3 regions of the Nonomuraea antimicrobica genome follow, and region 3 is predicted to be linked to each of the others. Evidence: riboswitches for the same ligand, from Rfam matches in the RefSeq annotation. Region 3 holds a riboswitch; each other region holds the start of a gene.

Region 1 (4,100 bases), on a different contig from region 3:
CTGCTGGTCGTGGGCGAGTCGGGGGCGGGCAAGACGGTGCTCGCCATCGAGCTGGTCCTGCAACTCCTGGAGCCGTTCCTGACCACGGGCGAGCACCCGCCGATGGTGCCCGTACGCCTGAACGCCGCCCGCTGGACCCTGCGCACCCCGTTCGAACCCTGGCTGGCCCAGCAGCTCGAACACGACTTCGGGCTCGCGGCCAAGGACGCGGAACGGCTGGTACGCGACCGCCGGGTGCTCCCGGTGCTGGACGGGCTGGACGAGCTGGACCCCGAACCGTCCGCCGGGCCGCCCCGCCGCGCGATCGGCCTGCTGACCGAGCTGAACCGCTACAGCGACCTGTCCGGACGGCGGCCCGGCGCGGTGGTCGTGATCTGCCGGGCCGACCGCCACGCCGAGCTGTCCGGCGCCCGCGTCGGCCTCGACCACGCCACCCGGGTCCACCTGCACGACCTGACCCTCGAACAGATCGACGACTACCTGCACACCCGCTGGCCCGACGGTCACCCCTGTGACGTGCACCGCGACGGCATCCGCGCGGCGCTGTCCGGCGCGCTGCCCGGCCCCTCGACCTCGGGGACGGCCGTCCGCATCGCCCTGGCCACCCCGTGGCGGCTGCTGCTGACCGTGACCGCCGTGGAGTCCGGCGCCGACCCGGCCGACCTGCTGCGCGCCGACCCGCACCCCGACCCGCGGGTGGCCGCCGCGCGGATCGCCCGCAGGCTGCTCTGCGCGTACGTCCCCGCGGCCACGAAACTCACCCCGCGCACCGCGAACGGCACCCCGTACCGGCCGGAACAGGTGCGGTCCTGGCTGGTGAACCTGGCCTCCCACCTGCGCTGGCAGGCCGCCTACACCGCGGGGAAGGACCGGGCGCCGCCAGGACTGACGCCGATCGACCTCGTCCCGCACCTGCTGTGGCCGATCGGCGGGCGCGGCCGGGTCCGGGCGCTGCACTGCCTGTGCTGCGTGCTCTTCGCGGTCGTCGCCATGCTGGCGTTCTGGGCGGGTTCGGCCGTCGACGGCCCCGGTGACCTGCGTGGCCGGCCCGACGCGGGGCAAGGGCTCACGTTGGCGCTCATGGCGGGCTGGGTGGCCATCGCCACCGGCCTGTCGCTGTCGCCGTGGCCGTCCGCCGCCGGCGGGCGCGGCGACGTCCCGCGCAGGCGGCGCGTGATCGGCGGTCTGCTCGGCGCCCTGGCGGGCGGCCCCTCAGGGGCGCTCTGCGGCTTGGCCGGGCTCGCGCTGACCGAGGGCAGGGTCTTCGGGCCGGTCTTCGCCGTGGTCGCGGGCGCGATCGGGGGAGCGGTGCTCGGGGCGGTCATCGGCCTGACCGCCGCCGCGCGGTACGGGGCCGAGCGCATGACCGTCGCCGAGGCGGTCCGCGCCGAGCCGGTCACGCTGCTGGGCTTCGGACTGTGCGGCGCGCTCACGGGGCTGCCGCCGCTGCGCCTCGCGGGTGCGGGTCCCGTATCCCTGGCCGCGGAGGTCGTGGGGGCCTTCACCCTGGCCTTCGCGCTCGGGGTGGCCTTCAAGATCGCCACGGGCGGCTGGAGCGAGGACACGGAGCTGGCCCACCCGAGAGAGGCCCTGCACCGCAACCCCATGATCGGAGTGGCCTTCGGGCTCACCGGCGGCGTCGCCGCCTTCCTCGTCTTCGTCATGAACCAGGACGTCGTCGCGTCGCTGGTGTGCGCGCTCGTCGGCGGTGTGACGTTCGGCCTGGCCTTCGGCGCGATCGCCTGGTCCCGTACCATGATCGGGCTGGTCGTCGCGGCCGCGCGCGGCCTGCTCCCGCTGAGGCTGTGGACGTTCCTCGACTGGGCCTGCGAGGCCCGGCTGCTGCGCGTCAGCGGCGCCACCTACCAGTTCAGGCACCGCGAGCTCCAGGACTTCCTCACCCCGTCCGAGGGCGACTGAGGCCGCCCCCGGGCAGACGGGAGCGGCCGCCGCCATGGAGGCGACGGCCGCGTGTGCCCATCCCCGGTCAGGCCGTGGCCCGGCCCAGGCCGCGCAACTGGTCGGGGGTCAGCGCGGAGACGTTCTGGTCGATGGGGACGTCGGTGTACTGGTGGATGGTCCAGGACTTCCAGTCGGCAGGCGGGGCGAGCACGCCCTTGTCCCGGCTGTAGTGGGCGACCCAGAGCGGATACTGCTCAAGGCCCTTGCCGTAGGCGTCGGCGAAGTTCCAGCCGCTGTAGAACATCGGGGTGACCCCGGTCTTGGCCTTCACGTACGACAGCCACGTCTTGGCCCAGGCGTTGACCTCGGCGACGGACTTGCCGTCGGTCGTCTCCAGGTCCAGGACCAGCAGGTCGCCGCGCTTGGCGGGCTGGGAGTTCACCACCGACAGGAAGTGGTTGGCCTCGGCGATGGGGTCCTGGGCGGGGTGACCGTAGTGGTACGCGCCGCGCACGATGCCCTTGTCGCCCAGCTCACGCCAGTGCCTGGCGAACGAGGCGTCGCGGAAGTCCGTGCCCTCGGTGGCCTTGATGATGCCGAACTGGGCGGAGCTGGTGGCCCAGTTGTAGAGGGGCTCGTAGTTGGAGATGTCCAGGCCGTAGGTGAGCGCCCCGGCCTCCTCGCCGGTGCTCTGACGGCTCTCCTGCTGGGAGGCGTGGGCTGGGCCGTGGTCGTTGGCCGAGGCGAGCGCCGCGCCGGCCACGCCCGTGATGGCGGTGGTCGCTGCCAGGATCGCGCCGCCGACGGCCAGGGCGAAGTGCTCGGCGGGGCGTTTCTTCTTGGTGATCGCGGCAAGCCAGGGCTTGAGCATGAGCGGATTGACTCCTTGCTTCCATGCCGCCTACCGGGTTAGCTGACGGGTTCGGGACTGGAAGTGCCCTACGGGCTCGGCCTGGGCCGGCGTCCGATTCACCCCAGAAGGTGGGTCCCCGGTTCCGCGGGTGGCGGATTCGGCGGCCGCGCGTCGTCATCGGGCGGAGGCCCTGGACGGCGTACGGTCCGGTCAACGTCGCGGTAACGACTCGATGAGCTGGGGGTCAACGGGTGCACCGCAGCTCACAAAGTACAGATTTTCCTAAACAGGCCGCAAGTGGGGCAAAACCTTCCATGTCGCCCAGAGCCGAGAAACCCCTGCCAGTACGCGGATTCGAGGCCGGGTAAAGTTTCCCGCTCGCGCAAGCGCAAGCCCTCTGAGGGGCAAAATTCCCCGCCTTTCCGCCCGTGGCGCGGCAGGCGGGCCGCCGGCCTCGGGGCCGCCCGCGGTTGCCCGGAATACCATAGGGGGGTATGGTGTTGTTCCGGCGGCCGAGGAAAGAGGTGGACATGGCCGGATACAGCCACAACAAGCAGGACCACGCGCTGCGCCTGCGCCGCGTCGAGGGGCAGATTCGCGGCCTGCAGCGCATGGTCGACGAGGACAAATACTGCATCGACATCCTCACCCAGGTGTCGGCGGCGACGAGTGCGCTGAAGTCGTTCTCCCTGTCGCTGCTGGAGGAGCACCTGGCCCACTGCGTCGCCGAGGCCGCCCAGAAGGGCGGGCCGGAGGCGGAGGCCAAGGTCAAGGAAGCCACCGACGCCATCGCCAGACTCGTACGTTCCTGACCGGACCGGATTGAAGGAGAGATCGCTATGAGCACCACCGCCACCTACACCGTCAAGGGCATGACCTGCGGCCACTGCGTGAGTTCGGTCAAGGAGGAGGTCGGCGAGGTGGCCGGGGTCACCCAGGTGGAGGTCGACCTGGCGACCGGGCTGCTGACCGTGGACAGTGACGGCTCCGTCGACCCGGCGAAGATCGTCGCCGCGGTGGAGGAGGCCGGTTATGAGGTGGCGAACCGGTGAACACCGCGACCAAGCTGGGCTCGTACGTGCTGGGGCTGGCCGTCGTCTTCGGCGGCGCCCTGGGGGTGGGCAACGCGGTGGGCCCGATCGGGGCTCCCGCGTCTATGACGGAGGACCACACCTCCATGACGGGCGCCGCGCCGACGCCCGCCGCGAGCCCGAGCGCGAGCGAGGGGCACGGGGAGCACGCCACCACCCAACAGGCGACAGAAGATACCCCCGGGGGGCTCCAAGTGTCGGAGAACGGCTACACCCTCAACCCGCTCACCACGACGATCAAGCCCGGCGAGCCG
Region 2 (4,100 bases), on a different contig from region 3:
CGAGCTGATCGCGTACGACCCCTACCTGCCGCCGGCCCGCGCCGCGCAGATGGGCGTCAAGCTGCTCCCTCTCGAAGAGGTGCTCAAGCAGGCCGACTTCATCACCGTGCACCTGCCCAAGTCCAAGGAGACCGTCGGGCTCATCGGCGACAGGGAGCTGCACCAGGTCAAGCCGAGCGTGCGCATCGTCAACGTCGCCCGCGGCGGCATCGTCGACGAGGGCGCCCTGTATGCGGCGATCAAGGAGGGCCGGGTCGCGGGAGCCGGCCTGGACGTGTTCTCCAAGGAGCCGTGCACCGACAGCCCGCTGTTCGAGCTGGACCAGGTCGTCGTCACGCCGCACCTGGGCGCCTCCACGCACGAGGCCCAGGAGAAGGCCGGCACCCAGGTCGCGCGGAGCGTGAAGCTGGCGCTGGCGGGCGAGTTCGTGCCCGACGCGGTCAACGTCGAGGGCGGCGCCGTGGCCGAGGACGTCAAGCCGGGCCTGCCGCTGGCCGAGAAGCTCGGCCGGGTCTTCACCGCGCTGGCCGGCGAGGTGGCCACCAAGCTCGACGTCGAGGTGCGCGGTGAGATCGCCGCCCAGGACGTACGGGTGATCGAGTTGGCCGCGCTCAAGGGCGTGTTCGCCGACGTGGTGGAGGAGCAGGTCACCTACGTCAACGCGCCGCTGCTGGCCAAGGACCGCGGCATCACGGTCGAGCTGGTGACCAGCTCCGAGAGCCCCGACTGGCGCAACGTGGTGACCGTGCGCGGCGTGCTCGCCGACGGGCGTACGGTCTCGGTGTCGGGCACGCTCTCCGGGCCTCGCCACATCACGAAGATCGTCGAGGTCAACGGCTACGAGATGGAGATCGAGCCGACGGCCCACCTGTGCTTCCTCACCTACACCGACCGTCCCGGCATCGTCGGCGTGGTCGGCCGGCTGCTCGGGGAGCACGGCATCAACATCGCGTCGATGCAGGTGGCCCGGGACGTCAAGGGCGGCAAGGCGCTCATCGCGCTGACCGTCGACTCCGCGATCCCCGCCGACATCGTCGAGCAGATCGTGACCGAGATCGGCGCCGAGAGCGGCCGATCGGTGGACCTGGAGGACTGACCTCCTTCTGTCCTTCCGTCCTGTCAGGGCCGTCACCCGATCCCGGGTGGCGGCCCTTTCTGTGTCTCATCATGCGAGATACTAGGACATCCAACGAGATGCCTCAGGTATTGTGGCTGTGATGCGCCAGGTTCTTGTACTCATTACCTGCCGCGGCGGGGCCTGTTAGGGCAGGTCGACGGCTCGCCGCGGAGATCGGCGCCGGTGTCGGCCAGTAAGTCCCTCAGTTAGACCCTCCGTCCGGTCCGTGACCCGGACCGCGAGATCGGGCTCGGTCGGATTCGCGACCGGAGTCCGGCTTCCCCTCCTTTGGAACGCATCCGCGAGAAGAGATGAGTCACATGTACGAAATGTATGCCTGGAACCGTGCCGAAGACCACGACGACGAGGCGGCCGAGGCCGTGCAGATCGCGCTGGACCGTCGCGACAACGGCGGCGCCCCCCAGAACTCCAGCCGGTAGGGCCCTGCCCCGTCCGTGCCGCTCCTGGTGACGCGGCGGCATGTCCGCACGTCAGGCCGGTGACAGGGGTACCGACACCTTCCCTCGTGGATACGTAGAGTGCTGATAGCGTCGCGCTTCGTATCCGTTCGAGGTGGAGGTTCCCCCATGTACGCTGCCCTGATCCGGCGCGCCGCCGCAGTCGCCCTGCCCGTCCTGGCCGGCGCGGCCCTGTTCGTCACCCCCGCCCACGCGCAGGCGGCCGAGCTGCACATCGTCAAGCACAACCTGCCCGCGGGCACCGCCGAGCGCTGGGTCCTGACGTGCCACCCCGACGACGGGACGCATCCCGACCCGTTCGCCGCCTGCGACCGGCTCCGCCGCATCGGCGGTGACCTGGAGCGGATCAGGTTCCGGCCCGACGTGCCCTGCCCGCGGATCTTCGACCCCGTCCGCGTCGAGATCAACGGCTGGTTCTACGGTCAGCACAAGCACTTCGACGAGCATTACCCCAACCCGTGCTTCGTGGAGAAGATCGCGAGCCCGATCGTGCCCTGACCGGGAGCGATCGCACCCGCGCCGGGGCCCTGATCGACGGGCCTGACCAGGGGTGAGGGAGCACGGGCGGCCCCGTCCGCGCACGGGGCCGCCCGTGGCTTTCCGCGCCGGCGGCCGGTCAGAGGGTGGCCGTGACGATGGCGTCGGCGGGGGTAGTGCGCTCTTCGACCACCTTCGCCCATTGGCGCACCCCCTTGGGGTCCGGCCGGACGGCGCCCACGAAGGCGGTTCTGCGCCAGTCCGAGAGCTTCTCCTCCTTCACCACGTCGCCCGAGTGCGGCGAGTGCACCATGTAGCCGGGCTTGGAGATCATCCCGACGTGGCCAAGGTCGCTGAAGAACACCAGGTCGCCGGGCTTGAGCTGGTCCCAGGAGATCTTCCTGGAGAACGCCGCGTACTGCTCGGTGGTGGTGCGCGGCAGTTCGATGCCGGCCGCCTCGTAGGCCCTGAGCATGAGTCCCGAGCAGTCGTAGCCGCTGTCGCTGGTGCCACCCCACACGTACGGGATGCCGCGCCTGTTCATGGCGAACTTGAGTGCCGTCTTCCAGGCGGGCTTCGGCGCGCTCTGCGCCCGGATGCGCTTGGTGTCCGTGACGGTCAGGGTGGTGGGGTCGTCGTCGGTGTCGGCTTTGGCCGTGTTGGCAGTGTCGGCAGTGTTGGCCGTGTTGTCCGTGTTGTCCGTGCGGGCCTGAGCTGCTGTGTCGGCCTGAGCTGCGGGGTCGGCCTGAGTGGCGGTGTCGTCCTGGGCCGTGGTGGCGGCCTGTGCTGCGGGGGTGGCCAGGATGAGTCCGGCGGCTCCCGCCGCCAGGACAATGGCGATGCGAGACAGAGCACTGTCCTTCCATGAGGCCGGCCGGGTTAGCTGACGGGCTCGGGCCTGGAAGACAGCCCTACGGCGGTGCCGATTCGCCCCTGGGGCTCACGTGGGTCCCCGGCTCCACGCAGCGGCTGCGTGGATTAGGCCCGACAAACACTAACGAAACGGTCAAGCAGTCGTAAACCCCCCAAAATCGGGCGTCCAGAAAATGAGATGCAGTGTTCGTCAGACGAGACGAGCCGGTAAGGTACCGCCATGGAGTCGCGTAACATCCGCCTGGCCGTCATCCCCGGGGATGGCATCGGCGCCGAGGTCGTCGCCGAAGGGCTCAAGGTCCTGGAAGCCGTGGGCACGAAGATCGAGGCCACGCACTACGACCTGGGGGCCGCACGCTATCACCGCACCGGCGAGACCCTCCCCGACGCGGTGCTCGACGAGCTACGCGGCTACGACGCGATCCTGCTCGGCGCCGTGGGCGACCCCAGCGTGCCGCCGGGCGTCCTCGAGCGTGACCTGCTGCTGCGGCTGCGGTTCGCGTTCGACCACTACGTCAATCTGCGGCCGGTCAAGCTCTTCCCCGGGGTGCGGACCCCGCTGGCCGGCGCCACGCCCGGCGACATCGACATGGTCGTCGTCCGTGAAGGCACCGAGGGTCTCTACGCCGGCACCGGCGGCGCGATGCGCCGCGGCACGCCGCACGAGATCGCCACCCAGGAGTCGCTCAACACCGCCTACGGCGTCGAGCGCGTGGTGCGTTACGCCTTCGAGAAGGCCCGGTCGCGCCCGCGCAAAAAGCTGACCCTCGTCCACAAGACGAACGTGCTCACCTTCGCCGGCGACCTGTGGCAGCGCACGGTCGACCGGGTGGCCGCCGAATACCCCGAGGTCACCACCGACTACTGCCACGTCGACGCGGCCTCGATGTTCTTCGTCACCCAGCCCGAGCGCTTCGACGTGGTCGTCACCGACAACCTGTTCGGCGACATCATCACCGACCTCGGCGCGGCCATCGCGGGCGGCATCGGCCTGGCGGCCAGCGGCAACGTCAACCCCGAGCGCACCTCGCCCAGCATGTTCGAGCCGGTGCACGGCAGCGCGCCCGACATCGCCGGCCAGGGCAAGGCCGACCCCACCGCGGCCGTCCTGTCCGTCGCCATGCTCCTCGACCACCTCGGCCTGCACGCCGAGG
Region 3 (4,100 bases):
GACCGGGTCTTCTACCGCAAGAAGTGGTGGCAGAAGGTCATCATCATGTCGGGCGGTCCGGCGATGAACTTCGTGCTCGCCTTCGTCTTCTTCAGCATCCTGCTGGTCGGCATCGGCCTGCCCACCTGGGCCCCGATCGTCTCGCCCGACACCAACACGTGCGTGATCCCGATCTCCGAGCAGCGTACGCAGTGCACCGCCGCCGACAGGCCCACGCCGGCCGCCCAGGCGGGCATGAAGCCCGGCGACCGCATCGTCTCCTTCAACGGCCAGCAGATCGGCTCGTGGGACCAGGCCACCCGCCTCATCCGCTCCCACGGCGCCGGCGCGGTGCAGCTCGGCATCGTTCGCGACGACAAGCCGATGACCCTCGACGTCACGCTCATCGTCCAGGACCGGCCCAACGCCGAAGACCCCAGCAAGATCGACAAGAACGTGGGCTTCCTCGGGGTGCTGCCCACCGAGGTCATGGAGAGGCAGAGCCTCGGCCAGGTCGTCGGCTACATGGGCGAGCTGACGGGCCGGGTGGCGGCCTCGCTGCTCAACCTGCCGGAGAAGATGGTCGGCGTCTGGCACGCGGCCTTCTCCGGTGACGAACGCGACCCCGAGGGCCCGGTCGGCGTGGTCGGGGCGGGTCGCATGGGCGGCGAGATCCTCGCCTCCGACCTGTCCACCGAGAAGAAGATCGCCATCTTCGTCAACCTGCTGGCCGGCTTCAACCTGGCGATCGGCATGTTCAACCTCATCCCGCTGCTGCCCCTCGACGGCGGTCACATCGCAGGGGGCCTCTGGGAGGGCATCAAGCGGGCCTACGCCAAGGTCATGCGGCGGCCCGAGCCCGGTTACGTGGACATCGCCAAGGTGCTGCCGCTGACGTACGCGATCGCGATCGTGATGATGATCATGGCGGGCCTGCTCGTCTACGCCGACCTGGTCAACCCGCTCACGCTGACGAACTGAGGCCGCGGTGGACACCGTCGACCGGCTGCGGGCCCTCTGCCTGGCCCTGCCGGAGACCACCGAACGGCTCTCCCACGGGGAGCCGACGTGGTTCGTCCGGGGGAAGAAGACGTTCGTGATGTTCGCCGACCACCATCACGACGACCGCCTGGCCTTCTGGTGCGCCGCGCCCGCCGGGGTGCAGGAGGAGTTGGTGGCGGAGGCGCCCGAGCGGTTCTTCCGCCCGCCGTACGTGGGGCACCGGGGGTGGCTGGGGGTCTATCTCGACGTCCCGCTGATCGACTGGGACGAGGTGGCGGAGCTCGTCACCGACGCCTACCGCCACATCGCACCCAAGTCGCTCGTCGAACGCCTGCCCTGACCTCCGTATCGCGGGCCGCGATCAGTACATCGAGATGTGCACGTGGTCGTAGTGGTTCTCGGTGATGCTGCCGCGGTCGGACATCGTGCTCCAGCCGGAGCCCTGGTTGATCCGCTGCCTCCAGATCACGTACTTGACGCCGAGCTTGTCCTTGTTCTTCAGCGCCCACTCGGCGATCCGGTCGCCGAGTGCGTTGTTGGCGTCGCTGGGCATCGAGCCGCCCGTGCTCATCATGAAGTCGCAGGCGCGGCCGAGCGGGTGCTCGCCGCTTGAGCCCGAGCGGAAACACCCCACCGCGAACGGCAGCGCGAAGTTCTTGTCGAGCTGCTCCTTCATCAGCCGGGTCCGCGCGGTGATGTTGTCGGACCCGTTCGGCAGCTCGGGCGCCCAGGAGCCGTTGGAGTTGCGCCCGGTCCCGTACGGCACCAGGTCCTCCAGCTTCTTTTGGATGTCCTTGATGACGTCCTCGGCCTCGTCGCGCTGGCCGGCCACCTCGGCCGTGTCGGACTTGATCTGCGCGGCCAGCGCGGCGGCCTCCTCGCTGGCCCGCTTCTTCTCGTCGCGGGCCTTGGCCACGCTGTCCACGACCGCCTGCTGCTCGGCGGTGAGCTGTTCGAGCAGGGCCGCGCTGCCCGCGTCGGTCGGGAGCATGAAGGAGGTCAGCGACAGGTCGCCGGTCTGGTAGCGCAGGCGCGCGATCTCGGCGACCCGCTGCTCGGCCGTGGTCACGGCCTGCTCCGCGGCCTCCGCCTTGGCCTGGGCCGTCTTGGCGGCCTCCTGTGCCTTGGCCAGCTCGACGCGTTTGAGGTTGTACTTCTCGATGAGCTTGTCGACCTTGGCGTTCAGCTCTTTGAGCTGGGCGCGGAGCTGCGCCTCCGTCGGCTTGGGGGCGGCCGACACCCTGATCGACGGTGAGGTGGACGCCGAGGCCGGGGCCGCGGGGAGGGCGGCGACGGCGATGGCGCTGATGAGACCGATGGCAAGACTCGCGGGGGACGAAGCCGCCACGTGGATGTTTCCTCTCCCTCTGCCGGCCGGGTTAGCTGACGGGTTCGGGTATGGGAGCTGCGTTTCCCTACCGCCTGAGCGGATTCACCCCGGGTGCGATTGGGTCCCCGGCTCCCGGGCGCGGCGCCCGGGATTAGGCCCGCAACGGCTGTTACGGCCGGTGCATATCGGGATATTAGTGGTAGATCACGAGTCATGCGACCCTAAGTAGAAATCTATTAGTGATCTACTTGTGATCGGAGCATGCGTGCGGCCTCCTCCGGCAGCACGTCGTTGACGAACGCCCCCATCGCCGACTCCGACCCGGCGAGATACTTCAGCTTGCCGGCCGCCCGCCGGATGCTGAACAGCTCCAGGTGCAGATAGGCCAGCTCCCTGCCGGTACGCACGGGCGCCTGGTGCCAGGCCGAGACATACGGCATCACGACCCCGAACAGCCCGTCGAACGCCCGCAGCACCGAGGTGTACAGCGGCGCGAACGCCGCCCGCTCCTCCTCGGTGAGCGCCGCGAGGTCGGGCACCTGCCGGTGTGGGTAGAGATGCACCTCGAACGGCCACCGCGCGGCGGCCGGCACGAAGGCCGTCCACAGCTCGTTGGCGGCCACCACCCGCGTCCCCGCCGCGCGCTCGGCGGCCAGCACGTCGGCGAACAGGTTGCCCGGCCCCCGGTGCCGCGCCGCCGCGCCGAGGTGCAGCCGGGTCCTGGGCGTGACGTACGGGTAGGCGTAGATCTGGCCGTGCGGGTGGGCCAGCGTGATGCCGATCTCCTCACCCCGGTTCTCGAAGCAGAACACCTGCTCCACGCCGTCGATCCCGGACAACTCGGCCGTACGGTCGGCCCACGCCTCCATGACCAGCGCCACCTGGGCGTCGGAGAGCTGGGAGAAGGAGGAGGAGTGGTCGGAGGTGAAGCACACCACCTCACACCGCCCCACCCTCGGACGGACCTCGCTAAGCCCGCCCGCCTCTCCATAGGCCCCGAAATTTCCGGAGAAGGAGGGGAACCGGTTCTCGAAGACCGCCACGTCATAGTCGTACGCCGGGATCTCCGACGACCGCGTCCGCGACGACGGGCACAGCGGGCACTCGGCCGTGCCGCCGCTCGGCAGGAACGTACGCGTCTGCCGGTGCCCGGCGATCGCGATCCACTCCTCGGTCAGCGGGTCGTAGCGCAGCTCGGAGGCGACCGGCCGGGGATCGAGCGTACGCCGGTCGATCGCGCTCCGGTCGGCGTCGTCGCGCCGGTCGAAATAGATCAGCTCCCGGCCGTCGGCCAGATGGGTGATGGTGCGCTTCACGGCGAGCCCTCCGCGATGATCAGTTCTCCGGCCCGTTCGGCCAGCTCGGTACGTGCTTCCTCGGGCAGCCCGGCGTCGCTGATGACCACGTCGGCCTCGCTCAGCTCGGCGATGGTGCTGATGCCCACCGTGTTCCACTTGGTGTGGTCGGCCGGGACGACCAGCCGGCTCGCCGCCGTGACCAGCTCTCTGTCGGTCTCCGACTCCAGCAGGTTGGGCGTGGTGAACCCGGCCCGCACGCTCATCCCGTGCACGCCCAGGAAGAGCGTGTCCACGTGCAGGCGGCGGATCGCGGCCACGGCGACCGGGCCCACCAGGGCGTCGGACGGCGTACGCACGCCGCCGGTCAGCACGACGGTGCGGTCGGCGCGCGGGTTGCGGTGGAAGACCTCGGCGACCGGGATCGAATTGGTGATCACGGTCAGCTCGGGCACGGCGACCAGGTGGTGGGCCAGCGCCCACGTGGTGGTGCC

Evidence for each region. Region 3 has a riboswitch for cyclic di-AMP ahead of ABD844_RS00160 (coiled-coil domain-containing protein). Riboswitches for the same ligand answer to the same signal wherever they lie in the genome.
Region 1: another riboswitch for cyclic di-AMP. It lies ahead of ABD844_RS02120 (glycoside hydrolase family 25 protein); the one in region 3 lies ahead of ABD844_RS00160 (coiled-coil domain-containing protein).
Region 2: another riboswitch for cyclic di-AMP. It lies ahead of ABD844_RS24705 (C40 family peptidase); the one in region 3 lies ahead of ABD844_RS00160 (coiled-coil domain-containing protein).

The regions. Positions count from the first base shown of each region.
Region 1 is NZ_BAAAZP010000007.1:14,193-18,292, reverse strand. It holds gene ABD844_RS02125 (NACHT domain-containing protein) at 1-1,920, shown strand, start outside; gene ABD844_RS02120 (glycoside hydrolase family 25 protein) at 1,988-2,773, opposite strand; cyclic di-AMP (ydaO/yuaA leader) riboswitch at 2,786-2,928, opposite strand; gene ABD844_RS02115 (metal-sensitive transcriptional regulator) at 3,286-3,567, shown strand; gene ABD844_RS02110 (heavy-metal-associated domain-containing protein) at 3,595-3,807, shown strand; gene ABD844_RS02105 (hypothetical protein) at 3,804-4,100, shown strand, end outside.
Region 2 is NZ_BAAAZP010000090.1:154,367-158,466, forward strand. It holds gene serA (phosphoglycerate dehydrogenase) at 1-1,096, shown strand, start outside; gene ABD844_RS24700 (SSI family serine proteinase inhibitor) at 1,705-2,094, shown strand; gene ABD844_RS24705 (C40 family peptidase) at 2,213-2,617, opposite strand; cyclic di-AMP (ydaO/yuaA leader) riboswitch at 2,927-3,068, opposite strand; gene ABD844_RS24710 (3-isopropylmalate dehydrogenase) at 3,167-4,100, shown strand, end outside.
Region 3 is NZ_BAAAZP010000003.1:20,819-24,918, reverse strand. It holds gene ABD844_RS00170 (M50 family metallopeptidase) at 1-960, shown strand, start outside; gene ABD844_RS00165 (MmcQ/YjbR family DNA-binding protein) at 968-1,321, shown strand; gene ABD844_RS00160 (coiled-coil domain-containing protein) at 1,343-2,329, opposite strand; cyclic di-AMP (ydaO/yuaA leader) riboswitch at 2,336-2,479, opposite strand; gene galT (galactose-1-phosphate uridylyltransferase) at 2,548-3,627, opposite strand; gene ABD844_RS00150 (DeoR/GlpR family DNA-binding transcription regulator) at 3,624-4,100, opposite strand, start outside.